Regions from separate parts of the Macrococcus brunensis genome, predicted to be linked through region 1. Evidence: riboswitches for the same ligand, from Rfam matches in the RefSeq annotation. Region 1 holds a riboswitch; the other holds the start of a gene.
The links. Region 1 has a riboswitch for FMN ahead of ribD (bifunctional diaminohydroxyphosphoribosylaminopyrimidine deaminase/5-amino-6-(5-phosphoribosylamino)uracil reductase RibD). Riboswitches for the same ligand answer to the same signal wherever they lie in the genome.
Positions count from the first base shown of each region.

Region 1 (15,652 bases):
GAGTCCGCCGAGACCTGAACCAATGACGAAAACCGGCAGATAATATGATTCGGCGACATCTATCCAGTCAAGCACTGCTTCTCTGTAATCAGCGAAGGAATTGATATGCCCTTTTCTGACACGTGATGTCTGTCCCTGTCCAGGCAGGTCGCCCATGACAACATGGTAGCCTTGACGTCTTAACTGTGTAATCAGCCAGGCATAACGTCCGTGATGCTCCAATATACTATGGACGATGACCACAACACCTTTAGCTGTTTTTTCCGTTTCCCACTTCCACATAACTCTGCCCACTTTCCTCTTTCATGATAAAATTAATTATACCAAAAAAAGAAAGGGAGATTCATCATGCTTGTGAACTATCAAGGACAACAACCCGAAATACATGAAACTTCTTTTATCGCACCAGGTGCTGTTGTAACAGGAAATGTTAAGATAGGTGAAGGCTCATCTGTCTGGTACAACGCAGTCATCCGCGGCGATGTCAGTCCTGTCATTATCGGCAAAGAAAGTAACATACAGGACTTATGCTGCCTGCATCAGTCACCGAATAAACCTCTGATCATTGAAGACCGTGTGACAATCGGCCATAAAGTCACGCTGCATTCTGCCATCATCAGAAATCATGCGCTGATCGGTATGGACTCCACTGTGCTTGACGGCGCAGAAATTGGAGAATATGCATTTATCGGGGCAGGCTCTCTTGTCACACCAGGTACCAAAATACCGCCACGGACACTCGCATTTGGACGCCCGGCACGAGTCGTCAGAGAACTGACGCCAGAAGATTATCAGGATATGGAACGTATCGTCCAGGAGTATGCTGATAAAGCACAAGTCTATAAAAAAGAACATCAATAAAAAAACGGTATCGCTTAAGCGATACCGAATTTTTTATGCATAACTGGCAGACCAGCTAATAAGAAACTGAATACAAATTCATAGAACATAGAGAAAGTATTCGAGAAGAAGAATGCCACGTTCTGTCCGAGAATAGTACCAATGCCTTGATCTCCAAATAAGAAGTTAACATCGATTGCATTATCAATGATGTTGAGAAGAATAATGACTAACGCCATTGTCCATGCTTTTTTAGTCACGATTGCGACGAGAACTGCAATAATGGTAATCACAATCGGTTCAAAAATAAAAAGTTGTAAAAACGGATCAATTTCATGCCCGAAAATGTAGAACGCCATATCTTTAAACATAGATACACCTCTTTAGATTATTCATTAAGATATATCTATTCTATCATCCTGTCAGAAGGAAAATTATTAAGAGTTTTTAAAGAATATTGTTCCACCTTTACAATAAATTAATATTTCTCAGTAACCTGCACATCCTGTAGTTTTTTCCAGTAGTAGTAACCGTAGACACTATTGATCAGGAAAGCAACCCACATGGTGACAGCTGATAAACCTTCAAATGTCAGTTTATCATTTTGCAACATCAGTCTTGCCCATAGGAAGATAGACACCATATTAATGACAATCCATAATATCCACTGTTCTTTATAACGTAGCGTCATAAGGGTCTGTGCGACTAAACTAAGACCTACAGATAAAGCATCGACAAATGGCTGCTTTGCTTCTGTAAAGTTATCAAGATAATAACCCGTTCCTACATAAACCAGTGCGGTCACTGCAATTGTAATCAGCCAGCCGCGAATACTCAGTCCTCGAGAATCAACTTCCTGAACATCCGGATCATCTGTATGGTGATCACTATGCATGTTCTTCAGCCAAGCATAGAGGCCGATGAACTGAAAAATCCCAAATACAACTTGAAGACCTACTTCTCCGAAGAGAAAACTTTTATAGCTGACATAACCATAGGTCGCTGCCTGAATAACCCCGTAGAAGAAAGTACTCAATCGTCCTTTAGCCGACATGATGACACATGCAACACCCGAGATACTTGAAATGGCAGAAATAACGCTAAGGGTATTAAAAGCTTCACCATTATTCCAGAAATAGACAAGGATAAAAATCTGGGCTATTAGAATGAATGCAAATAACACCTTCTCATACGTCGTAAATCCTTTAAAGTCTTTTACTAGAAACATCAGTTATCTTTCCCTTCCGCCAGCAGCTCATCGACCAAGCGATGTGCTTCTTCGTATTTTTCCTGGAAGCTTTCGCCTTGCAGCACAACGGTCTTTTCCATGAGCCCGTGCTGCTCAAGTTCATCCAAAAACATCTGATGCATTTTATTGCGTGAATCTGTGTCTGCCTGCGACATATCACGGAAGCCATCATTAACATATGTGGTCGTCGGTGGAAGCAGGAGAATCAGGGCCCATGTCTGCTGCGAAATATAGAAATCAAAGACGGGTGCGATTTTTGCATAGTCTTCATCAGACAGATAAATCTTAGAATATAGTTTTGTCGTCATCACATCTGTATCCGCAAAAAAGACTTTTCGTGTACCCGGTGAATGTATATGTTTACGGTTCACTTCATACTGTCCGATACCGATTGCCTGCAGGTCTTTAATATCCAATTCATCATCTTTAACCTGACGTTCCGTCTGATATTCACGTGAATATTCAAGAGAATAAGAAGTGGAATATCTACGTGCCAGGTCACGCGTCAATGTCGTTTTACCGGTACTTGCCGTCCCGATAATCAGTACATTCTGCACAAAGAATCTTCTGAACGGACGTGTAACATAATCCCAGTTATAAATCGGATTCTCACGGATAGAGGTGCCGCTGATACCCGTAATACGTCTGTCAACGCGTGTGATGACGATATCACGTTCCGGCCATTTTGCTTTGAAGTAAGTGTTCAGCGGTTCGATGTACTCATCCTCACCCACATAGAAAGTGACTGAGTTAAACTCACCTGCGCCTTCTATAATATGAGCTTCCAGCAGTTCAAGCCAAGGCTGCCAGCCGGCTGGATACTTCGGAATATGGGTCTCATCCAGTTTCATGACCGTTACATTATCATCATCTTTCAGTAATTCGCGCATAGACTTCGTACGGTTGACGAGGCTCATGCCTGCCAGATCTCCGCGGTCGCCGTCATAGCCTGACACAATGACAACAGCACGTGTATTTTCACGTTTTGCTCGTACTATCTGTTCAAAATGACCTACATGGCATGGTGCAAATGTACCAAAGTAAACCCCTAAATCTCTCATGTTCTTGCTCCTTCATCTTTTTTTACATTATACATGAATAAAGCGCTTACTGACTGAAAAGTAAACATTTAATTTACAATTCTTTAAACGTTTCTTCACATTAGCCGGATAAACTGATAAAGAAGAGAATATCAGGAGGCCCTTATGCGCTTTATTAAAAAAATCGTCATTACACTTTGCTTGATCAATGTAGTCCCTCATATTATCGACATCAGTGCTCAGCCTCTAGACAGTAAAATTATCGCCGATAAAAGTGTCCAATCCGAGGATTAGGCACTTATTTTTTATGCCTTTTAGTGCAATGAGTAATTTTCTACAAAATAACTGAATAACTTAAAAAGAAAACGCTTAACTTTTTGAATATTTGTAGTAAAATATATTAAGTTATATGAAAACACTAGGAGGTTTTTAGCATGGGTTTAACAAGAGATTTCTTTATCATGTTAAGCGAGAATCAGACACTGAATGCGGCAGCAAAAAAATATGGTCTGGCACTCGGTGCAAATAAAGTCGTAGCAGGTGTGGATATTCCATCTACTATCGAAGCAATTAAAGAATTAAACCGTAAAGGCATCACAGCGACTGTTGATAACTTAGGAGAGTTTGTTTTCTCTAAAGAAGAGGCAACTAAAGCCAAAGAAGAAATCATCGCTATGATCAAAGCGATTGATAATGCGGGCGTCAAAGCGCATATGTCCATTAAACTCACACAGATCGGTCTCGATGTAGACAAAGAATTCTGCTACGAGAACGTACGTGAAATCCTGATGGTTGCTTATCAGCACGGTAACATGCATATCAACATGGACACAGAAGATTACAATCACACAGTGCAGACATTTGAAATCCTTGACCGTTTAAAAGGTGAATTCAAAAATGTCGGTACTGTGATTCAGGCTTACCTCTTCCGCGCAACTGATGAGATCGAGAAATACAAAGATGTGCGTCTTCGTCTTGTAAAAGGTGCTTATAAGGAAAGTCCTGAAGTGGCTTATCAGACAAAAGAAGATATCGACGAGAACTACATCAAGTTGATCGAGCAGCGTCTTCTGAGTGCTAAAGCGATGACTTCTATCGCGACTCATGATCATAACATCATCAATCACGTAAAGAAATTCATCAATCAGCATAACTTAAACAAAGACCTGATTGAATTCCAGATGCTGTACGGCTTCCGTACTGAGCTGCAGGAAGAAATCGCGAAACAAGGCTATCAGTTCTGTGTCTATGTGCCATTTGGTCAGGACTGGTATGGTTACTTCGTCCGTCGTTTAGCAGAACGCCCTCAGAACTTACAGCTTGTGACGAAGTCTATCTTTACACCGCAAGTTAATAAAAACATCGCAATTGGTGCAGGTGCTGTGGCTGCGATTTCAGCAATAGCATTACTCGCAAAACGTAAATAATAAAGAAAACTCGGATGTCTGCTGACATCCGAGTTTTTTTATATCATTTTATTTAAGTTGGCCATCTCAATTGCAGCAACTGCGACTTCGCCACCTTTATTGCCTGCTTTAGTACCGGCACGTTCAATCGCCTGTTCAATTGTTTCTGTCGTCAGGACACCGAAGATAACGGGAATCCCGAATTCATTGGCTTTAGACACACCTTTTGCTACTTCATTGCAGACATAGTCATAATGAGTGGTTGCACCGCGGATGACGCAGCCCAGTGTAATGATGGCATCGTATTTACCCTGTTTCGCCAGTTTCTGTGCGATAAATGGAATCTCAAATGCGCCAGGCACCAGCAGCTGGTCGATACTTTCTTCTTCAACACCATGACGGATTAATGTATCCACTGCACCTTCTACTAAGCGGTCTGTAATAAAATGATTGAATCTAGAAGCGACAATCGCAATTTTAAGTCCTTGTCCTGTTACTTTCGCATCATATTTCATATTAAATTCTCCTCCAGTAAATGTCCTAATTTTTCTTTTTTTGTTGCTAAATAATGACTGTTGTCCGGGTTGCTTGAAAACTGATGGGGAATACGCACTCTGACGTCAATGCCGTAGTCTCTTAAACCATCAATTTTGCGCGGATTATTGGTGATAAGATTGACAGATGGAATGCCGAGGTCGCGGAGTATGGCAGCAGCGACACCATAGTCACGAAGATCTGCATCAAAACCGAGTGCCGCGTTTGCCTCAACTGTGTCGAGACCCTTTTCTATTTTTTCATATGCTTTCAGTTTGTTGATCAAACCGATGCCGCGCCCTTCTTGTCTTAAATATATGAGCAGGCCGCCGTGCGCATCGATATGGCGAAGTCCGTTCTCGAGCTGGGTACCACAGTCACAACGTCTTGAATGGAAGACATCGCCTGTCAGGCATTCAGAATGTAAACGGATGTCGGGCACACCTTCGTAAGGTTTCATGTAGACGACATGGTCTTTATCACTGTAGATTTCACTATAGCCGTATACCGTGAAGTGTCCGAAATCTGTCGGCATATCAACGACTGCTTCTCGCTTGACGAGTGCTTCCTGTTGTTTACGATAATGAACCAGCGCTTCTATAGTGATCATCTTCAGGTCATGCTTCTCTTTAAACTGGACGAGATCATCGCGTCTTGCCATCGTCCCGTCCGTCTTGATGATTTCACAGATAATACCTGTTTTTTTAGCGCCACATAGCCCGGCGAGGTCAACACAGGCTTCTGTATGTCCCTGTCTTTCCAGTACACCACCGTCTTTCGCGATGAGCGGAAAAATATGGCCGGGTGAATTAAAGCAGCGGCTGTCTTCGCCCAGTAGTGCACGAACAGTATCAAAACGCTCCTGTACACTGATACCTGTTGTGGATGACACATGGTCGATGCTGATCGTAAAAGCGGTACCATGCGGATCGTCATTACGCGCAGTCATCGGCGTCAGGTTAAAACGCTCAGCCAGTTCTCTGGATAATGGCGCACAGACGAGGCCACGCGCTTCTGTAATCATCAAATTGAGAACATCAGGCGCTGCAAACTCTGTAACAGCGACTAAATCCCCTTCGTTTTCTCTGTCTTCTGAATCGACAACAATCACCGGTTTACCCGCCTTCAGATCGATAAGTGCTTCTTCTATTGTGCTGAACATGCGAGCGCCTCCTGTCTGACAATATATTTGCCGAGCATATCAAACTCGAGATGAACCGTGTCGCCCGGTTTGAGGGACATCAGTTTAGTCGCTTCCTGTGTCTCCGGGATCAACTGTATCTCAAAGTAATTCGCGTTCAATTCAAAGATGGTCAGTGACGTGCCATCGACTGCGATGGAGCCTTTTGGAATGACATATTTCTGGTCATTTTTATCCAGGCTGATGTGATAGACGATAGCATTCCCTTTAGACAGTTTACGCAGCACTTTGCCTGTGTTATCCACGTGACCTGAGACGAAATGACCGCCGAGACGTGTCGTCGGCAGGAGTGCACGCTCTAAATTGACTTGATAACCGGCGCTCACTGCCTTGAATTTTGTACGGTCTGATGTGCCGATGATGACATCCACATCAAAGGACTGAGGTGTAAAAGAAGTCACTGTCAGACACGTGCCATCGACTGCGATTGAGTCACCTACCTTAATATCTTCAAGTATTTTCTTACAGCGGATCGTCATTTTAAGTGCACCCTGCTGCTTGATGCGTTCTATCGTACCTACTTCTTCAATTAAACCTGTAAACATCTTACTGCCCCTTTCGGTAAGTCAGACGGACATCATCTTCAAACTGCTGAATATCCACTAGTCTGAGCTGAGTCATCCGACTTTCTTCTGTATGATAAAAACGATTGTTCAATGTGCCGCCAAGTAGTTTCGGGGCGTAATAAATGACGACTTCATCAAAACAATCCTGTTCTATAAATTCACTGATGACGCCGGAACCACCTTCTATCATCAGCCGGCTGATGCCTGCCTGATAGAGAAGTTCCAGGAGATGTGCCGGACGGAAATCTTGTGTGATTAAAGTCTCCGCATGCGGGATTTCTGCCGGGCTGATAACGAGGATTCTCTGTCCGTTCATTCTATCCGCTTCGTGGAGCGTTACATCTCCCGACTGCGAGATAATCACCTTGGCAGGCTCCTTGTCACTGACATGACGCGCATCGAGCTTTGGCTTATCGATTTCATAAGTTTTTCTGCCGACGAGTACTGCATCCTGACTATGTCTAAGTCGGTGTACATCCTGACGTGAAGCCGTGTTTGTCAGCCATTTACTGTTGTCAAAGTCATCGGCAAGTTTACCGTCAAGTGTCGAAGCCAGCTTCAGCGTGACATAAGGACGTTTCTCCTCTTTTGAAGTAAAGAAAGCCTCATAAAACGCGGAGATGGCAGAGTCAGGCGCATGAATCACTTCTATACCATGTGATTCCATATATCGAATACCTGTATCATCCAGACTAGTATCACGAACAGCAAAGACGACCTTTGTGATACCTGCCTGAATAATCGCTTCAGTACAAGGCGGTGTCTTGCCTGTGTGATTACAAGGTTCAAGCGTGCAGTAAAGTGTTGCGTCTGTTGCATCTCCTGCCATTTTGATCGCCTGCACCTCAGCATGCGCGGTTCCTTCCTTGAGATGAGCACCTATACCGATGATGACGCCATTTTTTACAATGATGCAGCCCACTGCCGGATTACGTCCGGTCTGTCCCGCCGTCATTTTAACGAGTTCAAAAGCTTGTTTAAGATACATCTGTTCCTCCTCAAAATAAAAAGGCGCCCTGAGAGGCGCCTTGAATTTAGGTATCACAAATAAGACCTTGTAAGCATTAAAAAGTCATGGTCAAATAAACCATCTTACAATGGTGTCTTATTCTTTCTCCCATCCAGACTTTAACTGTCGGCTTCAGAATTTCACTGAATCAGCCAATATCGAACATCGATAAAGGGTCGCGGGCTATGACCGCCGGTTGGGAATTTCACCCTGCCCCGAAAGAATGTATGAAGTTATGTTAGTTGCCTAACGTATTAATCGTACAGCTTCTAAGCATTAAATGCAAGATGAAGGTAGTTAGAATAAAAAGTTGATGCAATTGATCGTTTTTGCACCAGCTTTCACCTCTCCTAACAAAAAAAGCACTTTCAATGAGTGCTTCCATCAACCTATTTAATACGATCATAGAACGCTTTGACGTCCCGGCGTGCTTCTAACAACAATTCATAGACACCATTGTTCTTCATATTGACGCCACCTGTCAGCTGTCCTAACGCAACAAAATCGTCAAGTACGCCGTATTTCGGACTGATAACTCGCCCGTCGCCTGGCATCACTTGAATACCACCGTCTGCATGTTCAGCAATCAGACTGTCATTCAGCAGACCTTCAAGCATCGGACTAACCTCAGTTTTACTTAAATATTTAGCTGGACCTGTCGCATTGATGACATAATGTACACGGTCTTCAGAACCATCTTCATATTGAAGACGATATTTACGATATTTATATTCGATAGCTTCCAGCCCTGCTTTAATCACGACTCTGTTATTTTCAATATGGTCGATCAGTTCTTCCGCGCTTGGTTCTGGCATCGGATTTGAATAGTGATCGACGAATGGTGCGTACTCTTCTTGATAGCGTGCTTTATCTTCCTTAGTCATATAAGGCCAGATTTGCGATGCTTCGAACATGATCTGATAAAACATCGACTGCAGTGCGCCGATAGCTTCATGATTTTTCAGGTCAAACTGCATCGCTTTCACTGGATCTTTGCGTGAGACACCGTAGAATTTTTCAAAATCTACGCCTTGATGATCACATTCTTTCTTAAAGAGTTCCACTACTTTATCCAGAGGAATAAAGTCATTATTTTTCTTACGGATTTTACGGAAACTCGCTGCTGTCCAGTACTTCATTTTGAACGTCACCATCTTACCGCGCACGGATTGCACTTCTCCTGAATGAGAGGCAACGAGCACTTTAGAGCCTTCTTTCGTTAAATAGCGCATACAGTCCAGTCCACTGAGTCCGGCACCAATTACCGCATAATCTTTCTCTGTTTCTACTTCAAGAGTATGAAGCGGATATGGCCATGAAATGAAGTGATCCGTTTCCTTCAGTTTATAAGGATCCTTTGCCGGCAGTTGTCCCGCTGTCATAAAAAGATGATCAAACTGATGCTTCTGATCCTGTGTTTCAAGCTCATAGCCCCCAGGACGTTTCTTCACCGCGCGAATATGATCGGTCACCACTGTAACCTTGCCTTTTTTAATAAGCGCTTCAAACTGCGCTTCCATATATTTGCCGAACAACTGACGAGAGAAGTAGATGTTGCCCTCCTCGTTCGAATTATCCCCTTCACGCGCCTGAATTTCTTCTACAGAGCGGTTCTCTTCCACCCATTTCATAAAGTCATCTTTCTTATTCCGTTTCATAGACAACTGATTTGCCGGGTAATTGAGCAGCATTTCCACATCTTCATATTGAAAAGCACGTCCCTTACCCATATACTTTTTGTCATCAAAGACTGTGATATCCAGTTTCTTGCCGAGTTTATGATTCAGTAAATACTTAAGGACGTGGGTCCCGGCTACGCCACCACCGATAATTGCTACTTTCATATTGTCCTCCTTAAAATGTTCATTTTATCTATCATACCCTACTTCAGTTGCGAATAAGACATTAATGTTATTATACTAAAGAGACTATGAATTTCGGAGGTTCGATATGTATAAAAGATTATCTGCTGTATTCCTTGCATCAGCTTTACTGGCTGGCTGTCAGTCAGAAGAGGCCGTCAAAGTGACAGATACAGCGTCACAGATTAAGGCTGCACAGCAAATGAAAGACGATGTAAAATCTTATGCATCCACTTATAAGACTCAGTCAACAGAAAACAATAAAGAAACACAGACTTATCTCGGACTTAAAAAAGATGAGGATGACAATCAGGAAGTAACCGTCAAGAATTCAGAAGAAGACGGTAAATTCTATGTCTATGATAAGAAAGCTATTCTGCAGAGAGAAGGCGAATGGGTGGATATATCGAAACTCGGTGGTTCTCAGCTGCTTTCGATGACAAAACCGCTTCTCTACAGCGAGCAGTTTCAGCTACTCGACAAGATGACAGCTGCCAAGTACAAAGACCATACACTGACACAGACAATTAACGGCTATGATGAATACCTGAAAGTTTTCGGTCAGAGCAAAGAAGATAAAAAAGCCATCAATAATCTGAAGAAAACTTATCCAGACATTCAAAACGAGATCACTTTTACTTTCGATAAACGCAATCAGATTGAGAAAATTACCAATGACCTGAAACTTAAAAATGACAAAACCACTGTCCATAACAATGCAATGACAACTTTCTCAGAAATCAATAGTGTCCGCCTCGATATTCCTGGCCCCGTTAAACATGCCAAGGAAGTCGGTGCATAAAAAATAGGCCATCTCATTCGAGATGGCCTATTGTTCTTCAGGTGGTACGCTGCGCGTGATAAACAGTGACATGATGAGACCTGCAACGACCAGTGCCGTCGCAAACCAGTAGGCATGATGAACACCAACCGTCAGGGCATCATTAATCTGCGCCGTTGTCGGTTTCGTAATACCATCGAGCGCTTTTTGCTGACCACTTGTCATAATTGTGATAAAGAGTGATACACCCATCGCTCCTGCAAGAGGCTGCATCATATTACTGATGGCAGTCCCATGCGGATAAAGTCGTTTCGGCAGCTGATTCAGTGCGTTTGTATTACTCGGCATCATAATCATCGAAATACTGATCATGAGTAGAATATGCGCAATGATAAAAATGACTACTGAAATCCCCGGATGAATGACAGAGTAAAAGAACATGACCAAAGCAAGCACAAGCATGCCCGGGATAATCATTTTACGAGGACCGATAGTGTCAAAGATCCGACCCATGACAGGTGACAGAAAACCATTCAGCAGCGCGCCCGGCAGCAGAATCATACCGACTATTTTAGCTGAGAACATCATCGGACCTTGCAGATACATCGGCATGACGATATTGGAGGCAAACATTGCCATGACCACTACTGCAAATATCACCATACCGCGACTATAGTTCGTATATTTGAACACCGCAAGGTCAAGCATCGGCTCAGCCAGTGTGCGCTGACGCAGCCCGAAGATGATTAAAGCCGCTGTTCCCAGGATAATCGTCGCTAAAACAACCGGATTCGTAAAACCGCCTGCACTTGTCCCGACTGCACTGAATCCATAGATCACACTCGCTACGCCCAGTGATGACAGAAGTCCTGACAGCACATCGATCTTCGGTCTCGTGACTTCAGTGACGTTTTCAAGATAGCGCAGTGCCAGCAGAATAGAGCCGATGACGAACGGTACTACGACGAAGAATAACCAGCGCCAGCCTAATAAATCAACGATAATACCTGATAATGTCGGACCGATAGCCGGCGCAAACATCATCACGAGACCAAAGTTCCCCATGGCCTTACCGCGTTCATGCGGCTCAAATAACAGCAGCATCGCGGTCATGATGGTCGGGATCAAAAGACCCGTACCTGCTGCCTGGATCATCCGGCCGGCTAACAGCATCGGAAAGTTAACCGAGAAGCCTGCGATCAATGTGCCGATAAGGAAGATGCTCATCAGACCGATAAACATCTGTCTCGTCGTGAACCACTGGACAAGTGAAGCTGATAGAGGCATCAGCATCCCCATCACTAACATAAACCCTGTGGCAAGCCACTGGACAGTCGGCGCATCAATCTCGAAATAATGCATCAGTTCTGTTAAAGCGATGTTGAGCAGTGTTTCATTTAAAAACGTAAAGAATGCACCTGTCATAAAGATCATCATGATCAGATTAGATTTTTTCATTATGTTTCCTTTCTATTGCCTCTAATAACTTTCAAGCGATATGACTATCTATACATCTACTTTATCACATTAACAAAGTAAACATCATTTCAATACTCCGTAAATAAAAATGTCGCAGTTCATCTTTAAACTTCGACATTCATCATGCCGGATAAATAGAGGCTAGTCGTGCATAATATGCTTCCACTTGCTGCATCAATGGTCAATGTGATTAAAAAAAGGATGTGGGACGAATTATCTCACACCCTTGTTAATTCCAGTTCTTCAGCGAACAGTCTGACCAGCTTAAACCCATCATCAACTTTCTGGAACGTCAGTAACCAGGCTACTTTCTCTCTTTTTCTTTCTAGGTCTTTCAGCTCACGACTGACTTCCATAAAAGCAATCACCCGTTCTTGTATGTTTGCCTTATATATAATATCAAAATCCCAGTGCTCTGTTTCAGCTATCTTGCTTTCAATGCGTGCCAGGAATGCAGCACGTTCCAGATTAAGTCTTGTACCGTCCACTTCTACAATTGAGGTGAAAACTTCATCAGCCACGATGTTATCCACGGCTTTCATATCCTTTTTCTTCACAGCGATTAAAAATTCAAAATATGGCATGTCTGTTCCCCTATCGTCGTTGTTATAATGTTTGATTTATACCATGATGATGCTTGTCGTTGATATAATTTCAATCATTATATCAAGAACACAATTCATTCTATATTATATTTGTATGACAGAAAGGGTAATAGCATATTATCAAATGCATTTATATTACATATAAAAAACATTGTGCTGTACATAATTATATATTAAATAATTTTATCAATTAATGAGATGATCTATTCAAGTTCATCAAGCATTGAACTATATTTCCTGTCCATTAGTCGCTATGACATTCTGATACCAGTAGAAGGAATCCTTTTTCATTCGTTTCATCGACCCCTGTCCTTCATTATCCCGGTCGACATATATCATGCCGTAGCGTTTTTTCATCTCGCCTGTCGTAAATGACACAACATCAATGATACCCCATGGTGTATAGCCGATCAAATCCACACCGTCTTCAAGTACCGTTTCTTTCACAGCTGCTATATGCTTGCTGAAATAATCGATTCGTGTCTCGTCATGTATACCATCTGCTTCAACATGATCTATTGCACCGAACCCATTCTCAACGATAAAGAGAGGAATCTGATAACGATTATATAAGGTATTAAGCACATAACGAAGACCATCCGGATCGATCGTCCAGCCCCAGTCAGAAGATTCAAGATAGGGATTATCAACGCCATTCTTTAAACCACCGTTGATAATGCTGTCACTTGCTGTATGAACTGCATCATGTTTGACCACTGTTGACATATAATAGCTGAACGCCAGATAATCAACCGTCCCAGCTTTAAGATCTGCTTCATCCCCTGCTTCAACCGGTAACGATACACCTAAGCGCTCAAGTTCTTTCAAAGCATAGGCGGGATATTTCCCTCTGACCTGCACATCCGGGAAGAAGAATCGTTCGCGGTTCGCGATTTCAGCTGCCATGATATCTTTCGGATGACAGGAATAAGGATAGACAGGAACGTACGAGACCATTGCGCCGATTTTAAAATCAGGGCTGATTCTCCGCCCTGCCGCTACAGCTCTGGCACTTGCCAGCAGCTGATGATGCGCGGACTGGTACATGACACTTCGCGCATCTTCTCCTTCTTCTACCTGGATCCCTGCATTAGTCCATAAGAAGAGCGGATTATTGACATCCATCTGGTTATTGATCTCATTGAACGTCATCCAGTATTCCACTTTATCTTTATAACGTTCGAATACGACCTCAGCAAAACGAACGAAGAAATCAACGGCTTTCCGACTACGGAACCCGCCGTATTCACGCGCCAAGTGTAACGGAATCTCAAAATGACTGAGCGTAATGACAGGCTTGATGCCATGCTTCAGCAGTTCATCAAAGACCTCATCATAGAACTTCAGACCTTCTTCGTTCGGTTCAGCTTCGTCTCCTTTCGGGAAAATACGTGTCCAGCCGATAGAAGTCCGAAGAACCTTCAGCCCCATTTCTGCAAAGAGAGCGATATCTTCTTTGTAGTTGGAATAAAAGTCGATGGCCTCATGGTTCGGATAGAATTCATCCGCTTCCACTTGATCAGTGATACGACGCGGCACACCATGCGCACCCGCTGTCAGCACATCCACTACAGACGGCCCTTTCCCTCCTTTATTCCAGCCGCCTTCAAACTGATGGGCAGCGAGTGCACCGCCCCATAAAAAAACTTTCAGGTAATTGAGTCATTTCATGTTCCTCCTTTTTAATATAGACAGTCACTTATCGTGCCTAATGGCCAAAAATTAACCAGCCTGCAAGTATCAACAGCAATAAGAAAACAATGCCCATCCCCATCATCTTTGTACTTACACTACCTGTCAGATCGTTCAATCCATGCTGTGCATCATTAAAAGTATTACCTGCTACATTACGTTTTAGTTCTTCTTGTCTTAGACGTTCTCTTTCCTCTTCTGGTCTCATCTTCCCATCCCCTTTTAGTTTTATCATACCAGAGATTGCCAGTCGCTTATCATAAAAAAGACAGATATGACTGTCTGTCTTTCTCTTCAGAATTATTGAGTGGCTTCAATATTTTCAGCATATTATGATCATAGAAACAGAATAAAATGGTCGCTATATATGTTTGAAGTACATGAGTGATAAAATAGAGGATATCAATGCGATTAAAATGATCGTTTTTGAGAGAATCAACCATTAAAATTACTTGAAAGCTGTTCTTGGCGCAGTTCAAAGAAAAGCCAGACAGCAGCCACTCGACTCTCTACAGATATTTAGAGAAATAATTTAAAAGGAAGATCATCATGGACAAACTATTTTTTGACAACTTCAATGTCATCATCAGAACATTTTTAATCGGGATTATGGCCTATACGGCCCTTATCATCCTGCTGAGAGCAAGCGGCAAACGCACACTGACGAAACTCAATGCATTCGACCTCATTGTGACCATTGCGCTTGGTTCTACACTAGCAAGCATCATGACCAGTAAAGACATCGCATTACTCCAGGGAATCGTCGCATTCGCCACATTGATCGGCCTGCAGCTGCTCCTGACCAAACTATCACTCATCAATCCGAAAGTCAGTGAAATCATCAAATCAAATCCTACGCTACTCTATTACAAGGGCCAGTTTCTGAAAGAAGCGATGAAGAAAGAACGTCTGCTAGAAACAGAAGTTAAGCAGGCCGTGCGTTCACAAGGTCACGCCTCACTGTCAGAGATAGAAGCCATCATCCTCGAGACAGATGGAACCTTATCCATCTTAAAACCTGATCAGTCCCTTGAACAAACTTTACTAGAAAAAGTCAGCTATCCATCTAAAGATGACTCAACTTATGACAATTAATTTATGATCTCAAAAAAGTACTTTTCGTAAACATGACGAAAAGTGCTTTTATATAGTCACTTATAAAATTGCCTCTGCACTCAGACGTCGCAATACAACAATATCTGTTTTTCTGTCATAAAACTGCACGATTGCTTCAGCACTTTTCAAATTCACCCTGTAATTATTCCGGTTCCTGCTGAAAGGAAACTTTAAGGCAGAAGACTCACACACCCCACCACAGATGATTTTTCTTATAATTGTCTCCATGTATCGTGATTGACTGAACCTGGTCGTTTAAAGATAAGATTTCA
Region 1 covers NZ_CP092179.1:1,580,244-1,595,895, forward strand. The annotation lists gene MGG13_RS08195 (alpha/beta fold hydrolase) at 1-282, opposite strand, end outside; gene MGG13_RS08200 (gamma carbonic anhydrase) at 349-861, shown strand; gene MGG13_RS08205 (hypothetical protein) at 876-1,211, opposite strand; gene pnuC (nicotinamide riboside transporter PnuC) at 1,319-2,068, opposite strand; gene MGG13_RS08215 (AAA family ATPase) at 2,068-3,150, opposite strand; gene MGG13_RS08220 (proline dehydrogenase family protein) at 3,564-4,556, shown strand; gene ribH (6,7-dimethyl-8-ribityllumazine synthase) at 4,595-5,050, opposite strand; gene ribB (3,4-dihydroxy-2-butanone-4-phosphate synthase) at 5,047-6,231, opposite strand; gene MGG13_RS08235 (riboflavin synthase) at 6,216-6,815, opposite strand; gene ribD (bifunctional diaminohydroxyphosphoribosylaminopyrimidine deaminase/5-amino-6-(5-phosphoribosylamino)uracil reductase RibD) at 6,817-7,824, opposite strand; FMN riboswitch at 7,942-8,072, opposite strand; gene MGG13_RS08245 (FAD/NAD(P)-binding protein) at 8,235-9,689, opposite strand; gene MGG13_RS08250 (hypothetical protein) at 9,796-10,509, shown strand; gene MGG13_RS08255 (MDR family MFS transporter) at 10,537-11,946, opposite strand; gene MGG13_RS08260 (hypothetical protein) at 12,186-12,551, opposite strand; gene MGG13_RS08265 (6-phospho-beta-glucosidase) at 12,801-14,225, opposite strand; gene MGG13_RS08270 (DUF6366 family protein) at 14,281-14,472, opposite strand; gene MGG13_RS08275 (DUF421 domain-containing protein) at 14,814-15,359, shown strand; gene MGG13_RS08280 (hypothetical protein) at 15,565-15,652, opposite strand, start outside.

Region 2 (15,652 bases), 330 kb from region 1:
TTTCCTGTAGGTCGACTTGATTACGATACGTCTGGATTACTGCTCTTGACGAATGATGGTGAATTTGCCAATCAGATGACGCATCCGCGTTATAAAGTGAAGAAGAAATATGTGGCCAAACTAAAAGGCTATCTGCTTCGTGAACAAGTCAGACAACTTGAGAAAGGCATTATGCTTGAGGACGGTAAAACAGCACCTGCTATCGTCAAAGTAAAATCTCAGGACCGCGAAAAGAATTCGACGTTAGTAGAGATCACGATTTCAGAAGGTCGCAACCGTCAGGTCAGAAGAATGTTTTCTCATTTCGGTCATGAAGTGGTCAAGCTGTCGCGTGTCGAATACGGTCCGCTCAATCTTAAAGGTTTGAATGCAGGGGACGCTAGAGATCTCAGTCCTCATGAAGTGAAAACCTTACGCAACCTCGCTCAGAACCAGTCTTAAAATTTCACATAGTTGCCACTATTGGCGTTTAGCTGAGTGATATAATAGACCTATCTATGTGAGAAAGAGGGAGTAAAATGAATAAAAGAACAAAAAAGTGGACTCAATATATAGTAATGACATTGATTGCACTGGCGATTGCCTTCATCGTCTATTCGACAGTGACACAGAGTAAGAGTAAAGCAGTAGGAGTAGGCGACGATGCACCGGAGTTTGAGCTGCAGAAGATGGACGGCAGTACCGTCAAAATGAGTGACTATAAAGGAAAAGGTGTCATCCTTAATTTCTGGGGTACTTGGTGTGAGCCTTGTAAACGAGAGATGCCTGCACTAAGCGAGAACTATGAAGAATATAAAGGTAAAAATGTTGAGGTATTAGCGATTCACTTAAGAAAGACGCCTCAACAGGTTGAACAGTTCTTCAGCGGACTGAAAAAAGAAGTTCATCTGCCTGTTGCTTTTGATAAAGATAACGAAGTAGCTGATGCTTATGGAATTGATCCACTGCCTACGACAGTGGTTATCGATAAAAATGGTAAAGTAAAAGCGATTCATAAAGGTGAAATGAACGACCAGACAATTAAAAATTACATGAACACTGTGACACCGTAAGTGAGGTCAGTATATGAATGAGAAAGCAATAGTCTGTACTTGTGGACATGTCAATCCACCCGGCACACAGCTCTGTCAGAACTGTGGCCGGTTAATCAATGATGATTACGATAAGAAAAAAACGACTGATATTATGCGTTATGACGGTTCTGCTGTACGGTCAAAAACTAAAAATAAGACAGTAACCGATAAGATATGGAATTTCTTCGCTTCTGTGAAGACAGGTGTTATCTTACTTGTACTGACTATCGTTGCAGCAGCAATCGGTTCCATCATGCCGCAGGAATATTTTATCCCTGCAAACGTTGATCCTGCTTCATTCTACCAGGAGAAATATGGTTCCCTCGGTTACCTATATCACCAGCTGGGACTCGACAATTTATATACGTCCTGGTGGTTTCTGATTCTACTGGGGCTTGTAGCATTCTCTATTATAGCGGCGAGTATTGACCGCGGGGTGCCCCTTTTTAAATCACTCCGTAACCAGGCGACTAGAAAGCATCCTTCATTCTTAAAACGACAGCGACTGACAGGGGAACTCGTCAATCCGGATTTAGATCAACTTGAGCAGACGCTGAAAGAGAAACGCTATAAAGTGAAGCGTGAAGGCGATGCTCTTCTCGCTGAAAAAGGACGTCTCAGCAGATATGGTCCTTATATCAACCATACTGGTCTGATCATCCTGCTGATGGGGGGTATGCTGAGATTTGTGCCAGCCATGTATTATGATGGTGCAGTTGCAGTTAAAGAAGGCGATACGAGAGCGATACCTGGTACAGACAAACAATATTATATGCGTAACGATAAGTTTATTCTCGAGCATTATGATCAGCAGATGAACTCAAACACTGAATCGACTAAAGCTGACAGTGCGATGAATAAAATTGCCAAAAATTACGAGACACGTCTGACATTGTTTGAAAACACGAAAGATTCGATACCAGGTGCTGAACCAGAACTGAAAGAAGTGAAGACAGGGAACATCAAGGTCAATCACCCCTTTAAATTTGATCATTTTGAACTCTATCAAAACAGTTATGATCAAAGCCTGCTTAAATCAATGACCTTTAAAGTGATTGATAAGAAGACGGAAAAAGAAATCGGCCAGACATTCACAGTTAATCTGGATGAACCAGCACCCACATACAAGATTGCAGATAATCTGACTGTTAATCTTCGAAACTATGCACCTGATTTTGATAAAATTGAAGCGAATGGTACACTCGCTACAAAGACACCTAACACAGTGAACCCTGCATTTGTATTTGAAGTGGATAAAGCTAATCAGCAGCCGGAGTATAGTCTGCTTAAAATCCGTTCATCACAGGATATTTCACAGAATAATCAACATGCTATCAAGTTTGTCAGTGCCACAAATCATACGATGACTTATCTCAATGTTAAAAAGGATTTAACTCTGCCTTATCTCTTTATCGGATTTACTATCTTCCTGCTCGGTCTGGCGATCGGATCATATATCAATCATCGTAGAATCTGGGTCAATGGCAATCAAATTGCAGCGCATACAAGTAAGAATTATTTTGGATTAAAAAATGAACTGAACACTATTCTCGAAAAGAATAATCAGCCTGCTATTAAAGATAAGTACGAATCGGAGGAAACAAAATGAACCATGAAACATGGCTGAATATCAGCAGTACCTCTTTGTATGCCGCTTTTATTTTATATTTAATCGCTATCCTGCCATTTTCGGCTAGCATTAAAGCAAAAAATAAGCGCTATGAACGGATAGGCATTATCTTAACGACAATCGGTTTCATCATGCAGATTGTTTATTTTATCACCCGCTGGATTGCAGCAGGACATGCACCTGTCAGCAATATGTATGAGTTCCTGACGATGTTCGGTATCATGATGGTCGGTGGCTTCCTGATTATCAACGCCATCTATCATACGCCGATACTGGCTTTGTTCTCACTGCCTGTAGCCATGCTCGTCATCGTCTATGCCAGCATGTTCTCGCGTGAAGTCAGCCCGCTTATTCCGGCACTGCAAAGTAACTGGCTCGCGATTCACGTGATTACAGTGACTATTTCATACGGAATTCTCTCAGTCAGCTCAATGGCTGGTCTGATTTATTTACTGCGTTATGTAGATGCGAAAGAGAAATCGCGAGATGCTTTCTGGCTTGAAGTAGTCATGTACTTCGCAGTATTAGTTATCGCATTTATTTTAACAACTATCGTGATGAAAGGTATTGTCCATTATGATGATCAATACTTTTATGTTGATAAAAATGGTAACAATGCAGTCAGCCATTACCATCTGCCTGCCATCGTGACATTTAAAGATGCTTACCCTGTTGTACCTAAGGGCAATAATAACTATCAGGAAGTTGAACGCTTCTCAACTGGACTTGAAGTGCCGCCTGTCTTAAATGCACAGAAGCTGACGACAGTGATCTGGTCCATTATTATTGGAACGATCTTATATGGATTAATTCGTCTGATAACGAGAAGAACTATCTTCTCGATGGTGAAGCCACTTACTAACAAGGTGTCGTTACAGCTGATGGATGAGATTGGTTACCGTTCCGTTATTATCGGCTTCCCGCTCTTTGCTTTAGGAGGACTTTTATTTGCTAGTATCTGGGCACAGATTGCCTGGAGCAGATTCTGGGGCTGGGACCCTAAAGAAGTATGGGCACTTGTTACATTCTTATTCTATGCGGTATTTCTTCACTTAAGACTCGGTCGAGGCTGGGAAGGTAAGAAATCAGCTTGGCTTGCTGTAGTAGGTCTTGCGATTATCTTGTTCAATGTCATCGCTGTTAACTTAATTATTGCTGGTTTACATTCATACGCTTAGGAGGCAGTCCATTTATGAAGGAAAGAATTTTAATCGTTGATGACGAGGATAGAATCAGAAAACTTGCTAAAATGTATCTTGAACGCGAAGGATTCGAAACAGTAGAAGCAGCGGACGGCGAAACAGCAGTGGAACTGGCGCTCAGCCAGAATTTCCATTGTGTCCTGCTGGACATCATGCTGCCAGGGATGGATGGACTGGCAGTCTGCAAGAGAATCCGCGAAGAGAAATCGACACCGGTCATTATGCTGACTGCTAAAGGTGAAGAAAACAATCGTGTTGAAGGCTTTGAAATCGGTGCTGATGATTATATCGTCAAACCTTTCTCGCCTCGTGAAGTCGTCTTACGGGTCAAAGCCATTTTAAGACGTTCACAGTCTTCAATGTTCTTCCAGAATGACGCACATGCGAAAGATCTGATCGTGTTTGATTCACTTGTCATTGATAATGATGCACACCGCGTCACGGCAAACAATCAGGAAGTCAGCTTGACGCCGAAAGAATATGAACTTCTTTTATTCCTTGCTAAGTCACCTGACAAAGTCTTTGATAGAGAGCAGCTGCTGAAAGAAGTCTGGCATTATGAGTTTTACGGTGACCTGAGAACTGTGGACACCCATGTCAAACGTTTACGTGAGAAGCTGAATAAAGTTTCTCCAGAAGCTGCCGAGATGATTCACACAGTTTGGGGCGTCGGCTATAAGTTCGAGGCAAGAGACTGATGCACTATTTAAATAGTATTGTCATAAAACTGTGGTTCACTATCATTTTGATAGTAACGACAGTTTTACTTATATTATCGGTTGCACTCGTCGGTTTCTTTAACTCCTACTTCATTTCTGAGACAGGAAAGACCCTCTATCAGCAGGCAAATAAAATTGAAAGTATTTTGATGAGTCGACATAACCAGGAAGACGCGATGAACTATGTCATGGAACTTGTTGAGAATCCCGCTGGTCTGATTATCGTTGAAAATAAATCACAGCTGACGGATCGTCATGATGATCTGAAGCAAATCATGATTGATGAGTTTCGTACCAATCCAGATTTTAATGCAGTCTTTGATGAAAACAAACATGTGACTAAAATTATCGATGTCAATTATCAGGATGAGAGACATCGCTACATTCTTCTTGGATTCCCGTCTCAGGCATTTCAGGACAAAGGTGCGATTATTCTCTATCAGGACATTAACTCTATCAGTTCGACACTCCAGTATGTCAGCCTGATTATCTTAATAACGGCTTTAATTTTAATTGTACTGTCAACGATTTTTGCCTTTTTCTTATCCAATAAGATTACGAAGCCGCTGCTCAGACTTAAGGAATCAGCGTTTCAGGTGGCTAAAGGCGAACGCGCCCAGAAAATCAAGACGACATCACGTGATGAAATAGGCGAACTCACTGTTGCATTCAATAAAATGGAGGATGACATCAGAAACAACATCGCTTCCATTGAAACGGAAAGAAATCTGAGAGATAAACTGATCAATGCTATGGCAGATGGTGTACTCAGTTATCATATGGATTTAGATCAACAGCTGATGAATCCGAAAGCAGAGCAGTTTCTTACTTTGATTAGTGAGGATGACAAAATACAGCTCGAACAGTCATTTGAAGAAGTGGTGAAAACTAATGATTCAGAAGTCATTGAAATCGCGACACTTAATCATTACTTCGTGGTTATTATCTCACCAGTGAGACGTGCAGCTGCAAATAATCAGATAGGCGCAGTTGCTCTGATTCGTGATATGACTGAAGAGCACCGTAATGATGAGATGAAGAAGCGGTTTGTCGCTGATGTGTCGCACGAGCTCAGAACGCCAATCCAGATGCTGCAGGGTTATACGGAAGCGTTACTGGATGATATTGTGGAAACACCGGAAGACCGGAAAGAATTCTTAAATATCATTCTGGATGAGAGCAAACGTTTAAATCGCCTCGTCAATGAACTGCTTAATGTCGCCCGCTACGACGCAGGTGACGTTAAACTGCACCTTGAGGAAATGCCGGTCGTTGCGCTGCTTGATAAAGTGAAATCAACGTTTAATCAGTCTCTGACTGATAATAAGCTCAGCCTTATCGTAGATTCTCCGCCAGGACTTGCCTGGTCGCTTGACTATGACAAGATGATTCAGGTTTTAACGAATTTAGTTGATAATGCTGTTCGTTATACACACGAAGGAGATGCGATTCATTTAACCGTGAAAGCAGGAGACGCGCTCACAATCGAAGTCAGCGATTCAGGCGTCGGTATCTCACCGGAACACCTGCCTCATCTTTTTGACCGGTTCTATAAAGTGGACGCTGCAAGAACGAGAGGTAAACATGGAACCGGACTCGGTCTTTTCATCGTTAAGTCCATCATTGAGTCACACGGTGGACATATTACAGTTTCAAGCGAACAGGGTAGAGGGACTACTTTTAAAATTGTGATTCCAAAACATTGATTTAATAAAAACTTGTGCTAATATATTAAAAGGATGAAAATCCGAAAAAATAAAATATTTCATCTTCGGGGTACGGTGTAATTCCGAACCGGCGGTATAGCCCGCGACCTACCTTCGGGTGGCTGATTCAGTGTAATTCTGAAGCCGACAGTATAGTCTGGATGGGAGAAGATGGAGTGCAGAGCAAAGAGCTTTGCTTATTTGTGATGCCTCCTTCCTTCAGTTGATGGATGTAAGGAGTAGAATATGTCAAGTATTAACAGAACGAAGAAGCTGATTCTGATCAGCATGCTGAGTGCCATCAGTTTCGTACTGATGTTCCTCAAGTTTCCACTGCCTTTTATGCCGCCTTACTTAACGATTGATTTCAGTGATGTACCTGCTTTAATCGGTCTGTTTACAGTCGGACCAATCGGCGCAGTCATGATAGAACTCATTAAAAACTTACTCAATTTTGCAGTGAATCCGGTTGAACCAATCGGTCCTATCGCAAACTTTTTAGCGGGTGCTAGTTTTGTTTTAACAGCTTATTATGCGGGTCGCAGAGATAGATGGGTCGGTTTAATCGCTGCGACGTTAGTCATGACGCTTATTATGAGTCTCATGAACTATTTTGTATTGCTGCCTTTATACGGTATGATTACAAACTTAAGTGATATTACTAACAACTTTAAAGCCATTGTATCAGCAAGTATTATTCCGTTTAATATCATAAAAGGACTGATAGTTTCTATCGTCTTTATACTGATTTTCAGACCGCTGTTACCTGTTATTGAAAAGAGATTTAAATAAAAAAGAAGGAATTCCAGTGGAATTCCTTCTTTTTTATTCGTATTTAAGTGCATCTCCGTCAAATGATTCATCTGCTACTTTAATAGAATCTGTCGGACAGCCTTCAAACGCATCGATCATATCTTCTTCGAGTTCTTCAGGTACTTCCTGAGTTCCTTGGTTATCATCAAGAATAACAAAGGCAATGCCTTCATCATCATAATCATATATATCAGGTGCTGCTGCACCACAAGCACCACAAGCGATGCATGTATCCATATCTACGATTGTATATTTCCCAGCCAAATGGTTCGCCTCCCTACTTAAAAATGCTACACTAGTACATATATATTTTAGAGATTCATGCACTTTTTTTCAACAAAAATTATCTGGAGGCATTGATGGATTCTATTTATCAGCAGGCGAAACAGCGTAAATTCGCAGAGAAGACAGATAAAAGCTTCAATAATATATTGATGGGTTTTAGATCCCATCAGACTTATTTTGATGCAATGATGCAGGGACAGCTTCCTTTTTATAATAGCCGGCCCGAACTTACTGGTGACACGCCTGAGGATATCAGGTTTTATCCCTATTTCTATGATGCTTCGCATATGACATTCCAGGCACTTAGACTGCTGACACAGACGATGGCAGCTCAGTCTTATCAGATCAAAGACTTCTATCCGGTTTCAAATCATCTGTTTATTCAGCATCAGGTTAAAAGCTGGCTGCATTCATATAAGCGTCAACCTAAAGAATACGAAACAGAACTGCTGAGTCTGTATGACAAGATGGCGCAGGAACTTCCTGTATTCACTTACAAGCTGCTACCGGATGCGAAAGGCAACCATTTCTCGATAGAAGAGATCTGCAGGGCATCAGGCTTTGAACAGACAGAATACTCTCTGATGCTGCTACGAGAGCTCAATCTGCTGACTCATCTAATCCATCAGCATGATTATTTTAAAAGCTTATATATCCGGATGCCACTTCACAGTGCCACTGAACAGACTAAAGAATGGATCACTAAAGGAATAGCTCTTGATACAATCGCATTAAAAAGAGGGGTCAAACTTCATACCATTGAAGACCATATCATAGAAATGATCATTAAAGACTATCCGGTAGACGTCAGTCGCTATGTGACAGAAACGGAAATCGCTGAGATACGCTCTCTTTATCATCAGCATCATTATCAGCGGCTTAAACCTTATTTCGAGGAATCTCAGATGGATAGTTACTTTAAAGTCAAGATAGCTCTCTGTCTGATTATGAAAGAAGTGAAACTATGACAACAGAAGAAATTCTGCGAAAAATATATGGCTTCTCAGAGTTACGGCCAAGTCAGAAAGCAGTGATTGAAGCGGTTGAAACAGGCCGTGACGTACTTGCGCTTCTGCCTACGGGAGGAGGGAAATCACTCTGTTATCAGCTTCCTGTAATAGCCTCAAACGGTCGGGCACTGGTAATCACACCGCTTATTTCATTGATGGAAGACCAGGTGGCTGAGCTGAAACGTTTAAGGCTGAAAGCAGTCTGTATTCACAGCTATCTGGATATTCGGGAGAAACGTCTGATTTTTAGTCAGCTGCAGGACTATCAGTTTATTTTCTGCTCACCGGAATGGCTGGCAACAGACAAAGCACGAGCGACAGTTGCACAGCTGAACCTGACCCACATGGTCATAGACGAAGCACACTGCATTTCTGAGTGGGGATATGACTTCAGGCCGCATTATCTATTGCTTCATGAAGTGATGAAGCCTGGCTGTCAGGTAATCGCCTTGACTGCGACCGCTGATGACAAAATTATCAGAGATATCAGCCAGCTATTACGAAGGGAGCTGTTACTGGTCGATAAACGCGAGGAACGCAGCAATATCTTTTTATCGGTCAAAAATCCAGCAGATAAACTGAAAGAAATCGAGACACTGCTTGACACTTCAGGGCCGACTATTATTTATTTCTCATCTAAGAAGCGCTGTAATGAAGTTCATCAACTGCTTAAGGAGCGCTATAAAGGCATGACCTACCACGCTGATATGACATATGAAGAAAGGATGTCTGTACAGATTGCGTTTCTCAGCGACAGAATTCATTACGTCTGTGCGACCAGTGCGTTTGGTATGGGAATCAATAAAAGTAATGTACGGACAGTGATTCATTACCACGCGCCTAAGTCAACGCTTCAATACATCCAGGAAATTGGACGTGCTGGCCGCGACGGTGAACAAGCACAGGCCATCCTTCTTTATGATGACGAGGACCTTAACCTAAGCTATCGATTGCTGCAGGAAGATCATTTATCTGAATCAGATTTCAATCTTTATATCAACGGCGCGCAATTACCGGAAGAGAAGATGGAACAAATGAGAATTCTTCGTTCGAATTTCACTGATACTGAAGTCTTAAAGGTGCTAAAGAAGGAGTATTTGTCTAAAATAGCGGCGCTTAGAAAAATGGCGGAGTACGGACAGCTGACTGGGTGTCTGAGTCATCAATTATATAATGGAATTAAGCCCTGTAATCACTGCGAGTACTGTCAAGGCCAGAATTTATTCACTTTTGACAAGTATCAGGAAGTTAAAGAGAATGATAACAGAGTGGATTATATAAAATCGTTATTTAAACAAGGCTAGCTCTTTACTATTCGCTTTATAGTTGTCTATAATTAATGGTATATTTAAATAAATTTAAATGAAGTGGGTGTTAAAATGGCTAGAGATAATTTCAAAGACGAGTTCGAAAAAAGTAAGCAACCTGTAGAGAGACAGGAAGAAGTAGGAAATGACGATTTAGTATTTGACGGAGAAGATTTTTCTAATGATACAGATTCAGCTGAATTTCCTAAACGCGGTGTATCAAGACGCAACCGTTCAGCTGATCGTCGACGTCGAGAAGAGTCAGTAGAAGAACCGGCTGACAACATCAAAGGTTCTAAAAAGAAACGCCGTCGTTCAGCCGCTGCAGGCACAGGTGCTGTTGCAGCAGGTGCAGCAGCAGACCATCATATTGAAGAACCAGCTCATACAGGTGAAGTAAAATCAGAAACATTTGTTGCAGGCTCAGGAGAACCAGTTGTCCATCATGAAGAAGAGAGAGAACATGAAGTAGAAGAAAAAGAAAAGAAAAATAGCTGGTTGCCTATTCTGGCAGGATTATTAATTCTGATTCCGATTCTATTCCTGTTATTCATGTTCTTCGGTAATCGTGATAATAAAGATGACCATAATGAAAAAGCAGTGACGACAGAAGAAGCAACTACAGAAAAAGCAACAACAGAAAAAGCGACAACAGAAAAAGTAACTGAAGAAAAAACAACTGAGAAAGCAACAACAGAAGTACCTGCAACTGTGGAAGAAACAACAACAGAAGTACCTGCGACAGTAGAAGAAGCAACGACTGAAAATACGACTCAAGCGACTACTGAAGCACCAGCAACAACAGAAGCACCTGCAGCGACAGGTGGCGGCACAACGCATACAGTAAACGCTAATGAAAACCTTTATAGAATTGCAATCCGTTATTACGGTAGCGGTACGCCGGCGAATGTCGACAAAATTCGTAAAGCAAATGGCATTTCAGGCAACAATCTGACAGTAGGTCAGGAGCTTGTTATTCCTAAATAAGAAAACATCAAAGGGGATGGATTTATGTATTTAAAAACGATTATGATTCCAAAAGAGAAATGTTATATTGCGAATCCAAATGATTCTGTAAAATCAGTCATTGATAAACTTGAACATCATGGTATAGATGGGATGCCTGTTGTCAGCGAAGGTGTTTATCATGGCACGGTTACTCGTTATAACATTTTCAGACACTATTTCTTCAAGAAAGATACACAGCCTCGTGAAGAATTTATCGAGAAAACTCAGATCAAGGACATTCTGGCACTTGATGAATACAGCGTGACAGATGATTCACTGTTTGAAGAATCATTCTTAAGTCTGCAGGATTTCCCGATTCTAAGCATTATCAACAAAAACAATGAGTTTTTAGGCGTAGTGACACGTTTTGATGTCATGGAACAGTTCAAGAGCGCGTTCGGTATGAACCAGTCTGGTACCCGAATTGCCATTACATCAATTGATGCAGAAGGTCGTATTAAACGTCTGGCACAGGCGCTGCAAAAATATAAACTCAATGCTATTTCTTTCGTGACATTTGATGAAACAGACAAAATGCATCGTCGAATGATTGTAAAAGTAGACGATAGAAATCAAAAAGATGTCGAAAAATTTACGAAGTATCTGGCTAAAAATGGATTTAAAGTGCTGGATGTTCAACAAGACTAACAGAGGGGCTCATATGAGCTCCTTTTTTTGAGAAAGGTGATCATTGTGCGTTATATAGAAAGTATTATTATTGGTGCAGGTCCTTGTGGTCTTTCTGCGGCAATTGAACAGAATCGTCAAGGAATAGAGACTCTGATTATAGAAAAAGGGAATGTAGTAGAAGCCATCTATAATTACCCGACACACCAGACATTCTTCTCGTCGAGTGACAAGCTCGGTATCGGTGACGTACCGTTTATCGTGGAAGAGCATAAACCACGTAGAAACCAGGCGCTCGTCTATTACCGAGAAGTGGTGAAACATCACAACCTTAATATCAATACACGTGAAGAAGTACTGTCGGTGACGAAAGAAGATGATACATTCACAGTGAAAACTTCTAAAGACAATTACACATGCACCTATTTAACAGTGGCGACCGGCTACTACGGGCAGCATAATAAACTCGATGTACCTGGTGCAGAGCTAGAGAAAGTTCATCATTATTTTAAGGAGGCACATCCTTTCTTCGATAAGAAAGTCCTGATTATCGGTGGGAAAAATTCAGCAGTGGATGCTGCCATAGAACTGGAGAAAGCGGGAGCTGACGTTACCGTTATTTACCGTGGCAGCGAATACTCCAAAAGTGTTAAACCTTGGATTCTGCCTATCTTTGACGGGCTGGTCAGAAGTGAGAAGATCAAGATGTATTTCAATGCAAACTTAAACGAAATCACTGAAGATACCGTTACATTTAGTGTGGACGGTGTGGCTCAGACGATTCAGAATGATGATGTATTCGCAATGATCGGCTATCATCCTGATTATGATTTCCTTCAGGCGATGGGGATGGAACTTGTGACCAATGAATACGGTACAGCACCAAAATACCATGCTGAGACGATGGAGACGAATATCAGCAATCTTTATATCGCAGGGGTTATCGCAGCAGGCAATGATGCCAATTCCATTTTCATTGAAAATGGAAAGTTTCATGGCGGCTTGATCGCAGAGGATATCAAAAATAAAAAAGAGGCATAAGCCTCTTTTTTATTTGCGGAAATAAGTATTTAAATCTTCTTTTTTAAGATGGTTGCTTAATCCGACTATCAGTTTCAGTCTTGCCTTCTGGCCATTTAAACCATTCGAGAAGATAACGCCCTTCTTCTCCAGTTCATAGCCGCCACCCTCGTAGTCATAGTTATTGCTGACGATACCGTTGAAACAACGGGAGACAAGCACGACAGGGATGTCCGCTGCTAAGAGCTGATCCAGGCCGGCAAGCGACGACGGAGGCAGATTGCCCTGTCCTAAAGCTTCGATGACCACCCCGTCATAATCATGGGTCATAAAGAACTCCAGCAGTTCAGCGTCTAAATCACTATGAGCTGTAATCAGGCCGACTTTGACTGTTTCATCTACTTTGACGAGTGGACGATTGACAACAGGCAGGTGATGATAATAAATCGTATTCTTGGTGATGATGCCAAGTGGTCCATAGTTCGGACTCTGGAATGTACTTGTATTAGATGTATGTGTTTTAGTGACGTTCATGGCACTATGGATTTCATCGTTGAAGACGACAAGCACTCCTTTGCCTTTGGACTGTTCATCACAGGCGGTTCTGATTGCGGCGATATAGTTGTAGAGTCCATCTGCACCGATTTCATTGGATGAACGCATAGCGCCCGTCAGAATGACTGGAATACTGACATTCAGCGTTAAGTCCAGGAAAAAGGCTGTTTCCTCAAGTGTATCAGTACCGTGCGTGATAACGATGCCTTCATAATTATCTGTATTGATCTGCTCGATGATCAGTTTTCTGAGCGTATTCATGTGATGGAGAGTCATATGTGGAGAAGGGACCTGGAATGGATTCAGTTCAGTGATATCTGCAAGAGATTCAACAGATGCGAGACCTGAAACAGGATTGATTTCATTGGTGATGACCTGTCCATCTGAATTCTCAGACATGCTGATAGTGCCACCGGTATGTATAACGAGAAGTTTTTTCATATGTGCCTCCTTTATTCTTCTATGATAAAATATTAATGATTAAACAACAAGGCAGGTTACGATGATGAAAAAAATTAATATTGCGATAGATGGACCAGCAGCAGCAGGTAAAAGTACGATTGCTAAAAAAGTAGCAGCTGCACTCGATATGGTTTATGTAGATACAGGTGCCATGTACCGCGCCATTACATTAGCTTACTTAAAATCAGATGACAAAGATTTTGAGCGTTTGTTGCAGGATATTGACATACGCCTTGTAGCAGATAACGGGCAGCGTGTACTGCTCTCCGGTGAAGATATCACAGAACGTATTCGTGAAAATGATATTACAGAGAATGTCTCTTATGTCGCTAGTCAGGGTGCTGTACGCAGCTTTTTAGTGGAACTGCAGCAGCAGATGACACGCGATAAAGGGGTCGTCATGGATGGCCGTGATATCGGGACGACTGTTATTCCGGATGCAGAGCTGAAGATCTATATGGTCGCGTCTGTTGAAGAACGAGCGAACAGAAGACAGCTTGATAACGAAGCTCGTGGCATTGAAAGTACAGTAGAACAACTCAAAGAAGATATTGCTCATCGCGATCATCTGGATATGACAAGAGAGATCTCACCGCTTACTCAGGCAGGAGATGCAATTGAAATAGACACGACAGGACGTTCTATTGAAGACGTAACGGCAATTATTTTAAAACTTGCGTCAGATAAATTGGAATAAAGACGATTTTCTTGACTTTTTTAGGGTAATATAAGAACGTTAGATAAAGAGCTTTTATATTTTAGGAGGATAAGACTATGACAGAAGAATTCAACGAAAACATGATTACAGAAATTCAAGAAGGCGATAAAGTTAAAGGTACGGTTCAAAAGATCGAAGATAAACACGTGATCGTATTCATTGAAGGTGCTAAATTTGACGGAATTATTCCGATCAGCCAGTTAACAAGTCTTCATATCGATAAAGCAGAAGAAGCTGTTTCTGTTGGAGATGAAATTGAAGCATTCGTAACGAAGATTGAAGATAAAGAAGAGGATGGTCATTACATCCTGTCTAAACGTCAATTAGATGAATCACAATCTTTCGAGAGCCTGAAAGAAAAATTCGAAAATAACGAAACAATCGAAGCTGAAGTTAAAGAAGTCGTTAAGGGCGGTTTAGTAGTAGATGTCGGCCTTCGTGGTTTCATCCCTGCTTCTCTTATTTCAACAGAATACATCGAAGACTTCTCTGATTATCAAGGTCGCCAGTTAACACTTAAAATTGAAGAGCTTGATCAGGAGAAAAATCGTGTGATTTTAAATCACCGTGCAATCGAAGAAAAAGAAAACAAAGCGAAACGTGCTGAAACACTTCAAAACCTTGAAGTAGGTTCAATTGTTGACGGTAAAGTCGCACGTATCACAAGCTTCGGTGCTTTCGTTAACATCGGTGGTGTAGACGGATTAGTCCACATCTCACAAATCACTCATGACCGTCTTGAGAAAGTAGAAGACGCGCTTGAAATCGGTCAGGAAGTTAAAGTTAAAATCTTAAGTGTTGATACAGAAGCAGAACGTATTTCATTATCAATTAAAGATGCTTTACCGGGACCATTCGAAACAATTGAAGAAAACTTCAAAGTAGGCGATATCGTTGACGGTAAAGTAATGCGTCTTGCAAACTTCGGTGCATTTGTTGAAATCGCTAAAGGTCTTCAAGGTTTGGTGCACATTTCTCAAATCAGTCACGAGCATATCGGTAACCCAAGTGAAGTTCTTGAACCGGGTCAAACAGTTAAAGTTAAAATCTTAGACATCAACAAACAAGATGAGCGTATCGCTTTATCTATTAAAGCAACTGAAGAGCAAGGTCAAGACTTTGACGCTTCATATTTAGATACAAGCTCAAACGACGATGCACCAACACTTGGTGACGTTTTCGCTGATAAATTCAAAGACTTAAAATTATAAGATTGACTCTTAAAGTAACGCTTCGGCGTTACTTTTTTTGATTATGAGAAAAAATCAAGGTGTGTTAAAATAGGAAAGATCATATATTGAGAGGAAGAAAAAAGTGACTAAACCAACTATAGCAATCGTCGGCCGCGCAAATGTCGGTAAATCGACGATATTTAATAGAATTATTGGAGAACGGGTATCAATCGTTGAAGATACACCGGGTGTGACGCGTGACCGTATTTATTCAAGCGGCGAATGGCTGACACATGAATTTAACATCATCGATACAGGTGGGATTGAGCTGGGTGATGAGCCATT
Region 2 covers NZ_CP092179.1:1,252,880-1,268,531, reverse strand. The annotation lists gene MGG13_RS06585 (pseudouridine synthase) at 1-441, shown strand, start outside; gene resA (thiol-disulfide oxidoreductase ResA) at 519-1,052, shown strand; gene resB (cytochrome c biogenesis protein ResB) at 1,066-2,682, shown strand; gene ccsB (c-type cytochrome biogenesis protein CcsB) at 2,679-3,881, shown strand; gene MGG13_RS06565 (response regulator transcription factor) at 3,896-4,603, shown strand; gene MGG13_RS06560 (ATP-binding protein) at 4,651-6,330, shown strand; FMN riboswitch at 6,388-6,507, shown strand; gene MGG13_RS06555 (ECF transporter S component) at 6,586-7,122, shown strand; gene MGG13_RS06550 (ferredoxin) at 7,156-7,380, opposite strand; gene MGG13_RS06545 (helix-turn-helix domain-containing protein) at 7,503-8,396, shown strand; gene MGG13_RS06540 (RecQ family ATP-dependent DNA helicase) at 8,393-9,742, shown strand; gene MGG13_RS06535 (LysM peptidoglycan-binding domain-containing protein) at 9,818-10,732, shown strand; gene MGG13_RS06530 (CBS domain-containing protein) at 10,757-11,401, shown strand; gene MGG13_RS06525 (YpdA family putative bacillithiol disulfide reductase) at 11,447-12,421, shown strand; gene MGG13_RS06520 (asparaginase) at 12,431-13,396, opposite strand; gene cmk ((d)CMP kinase) at 13,461-14,114, shown strand; gene rpsA (30S ribosomal protein S1) at 14,192-15,346, shown strand; gene der (ribosome biogenesis GTPase Der) at 15,450-15,652, shown strand, end outside.
Region 2: linked by a shared signal. The riboswitch ahead of MGG13_RS06555 (ECF transporter S component) and the one ahead of ribD (bifunctional diaminohydroxyphosphoribosylaminopyrimidine deaminase/5-amino-6-(5-phosphoribosylamino)uracil reductase RibD) in region 1 are both predicted to bind FMN.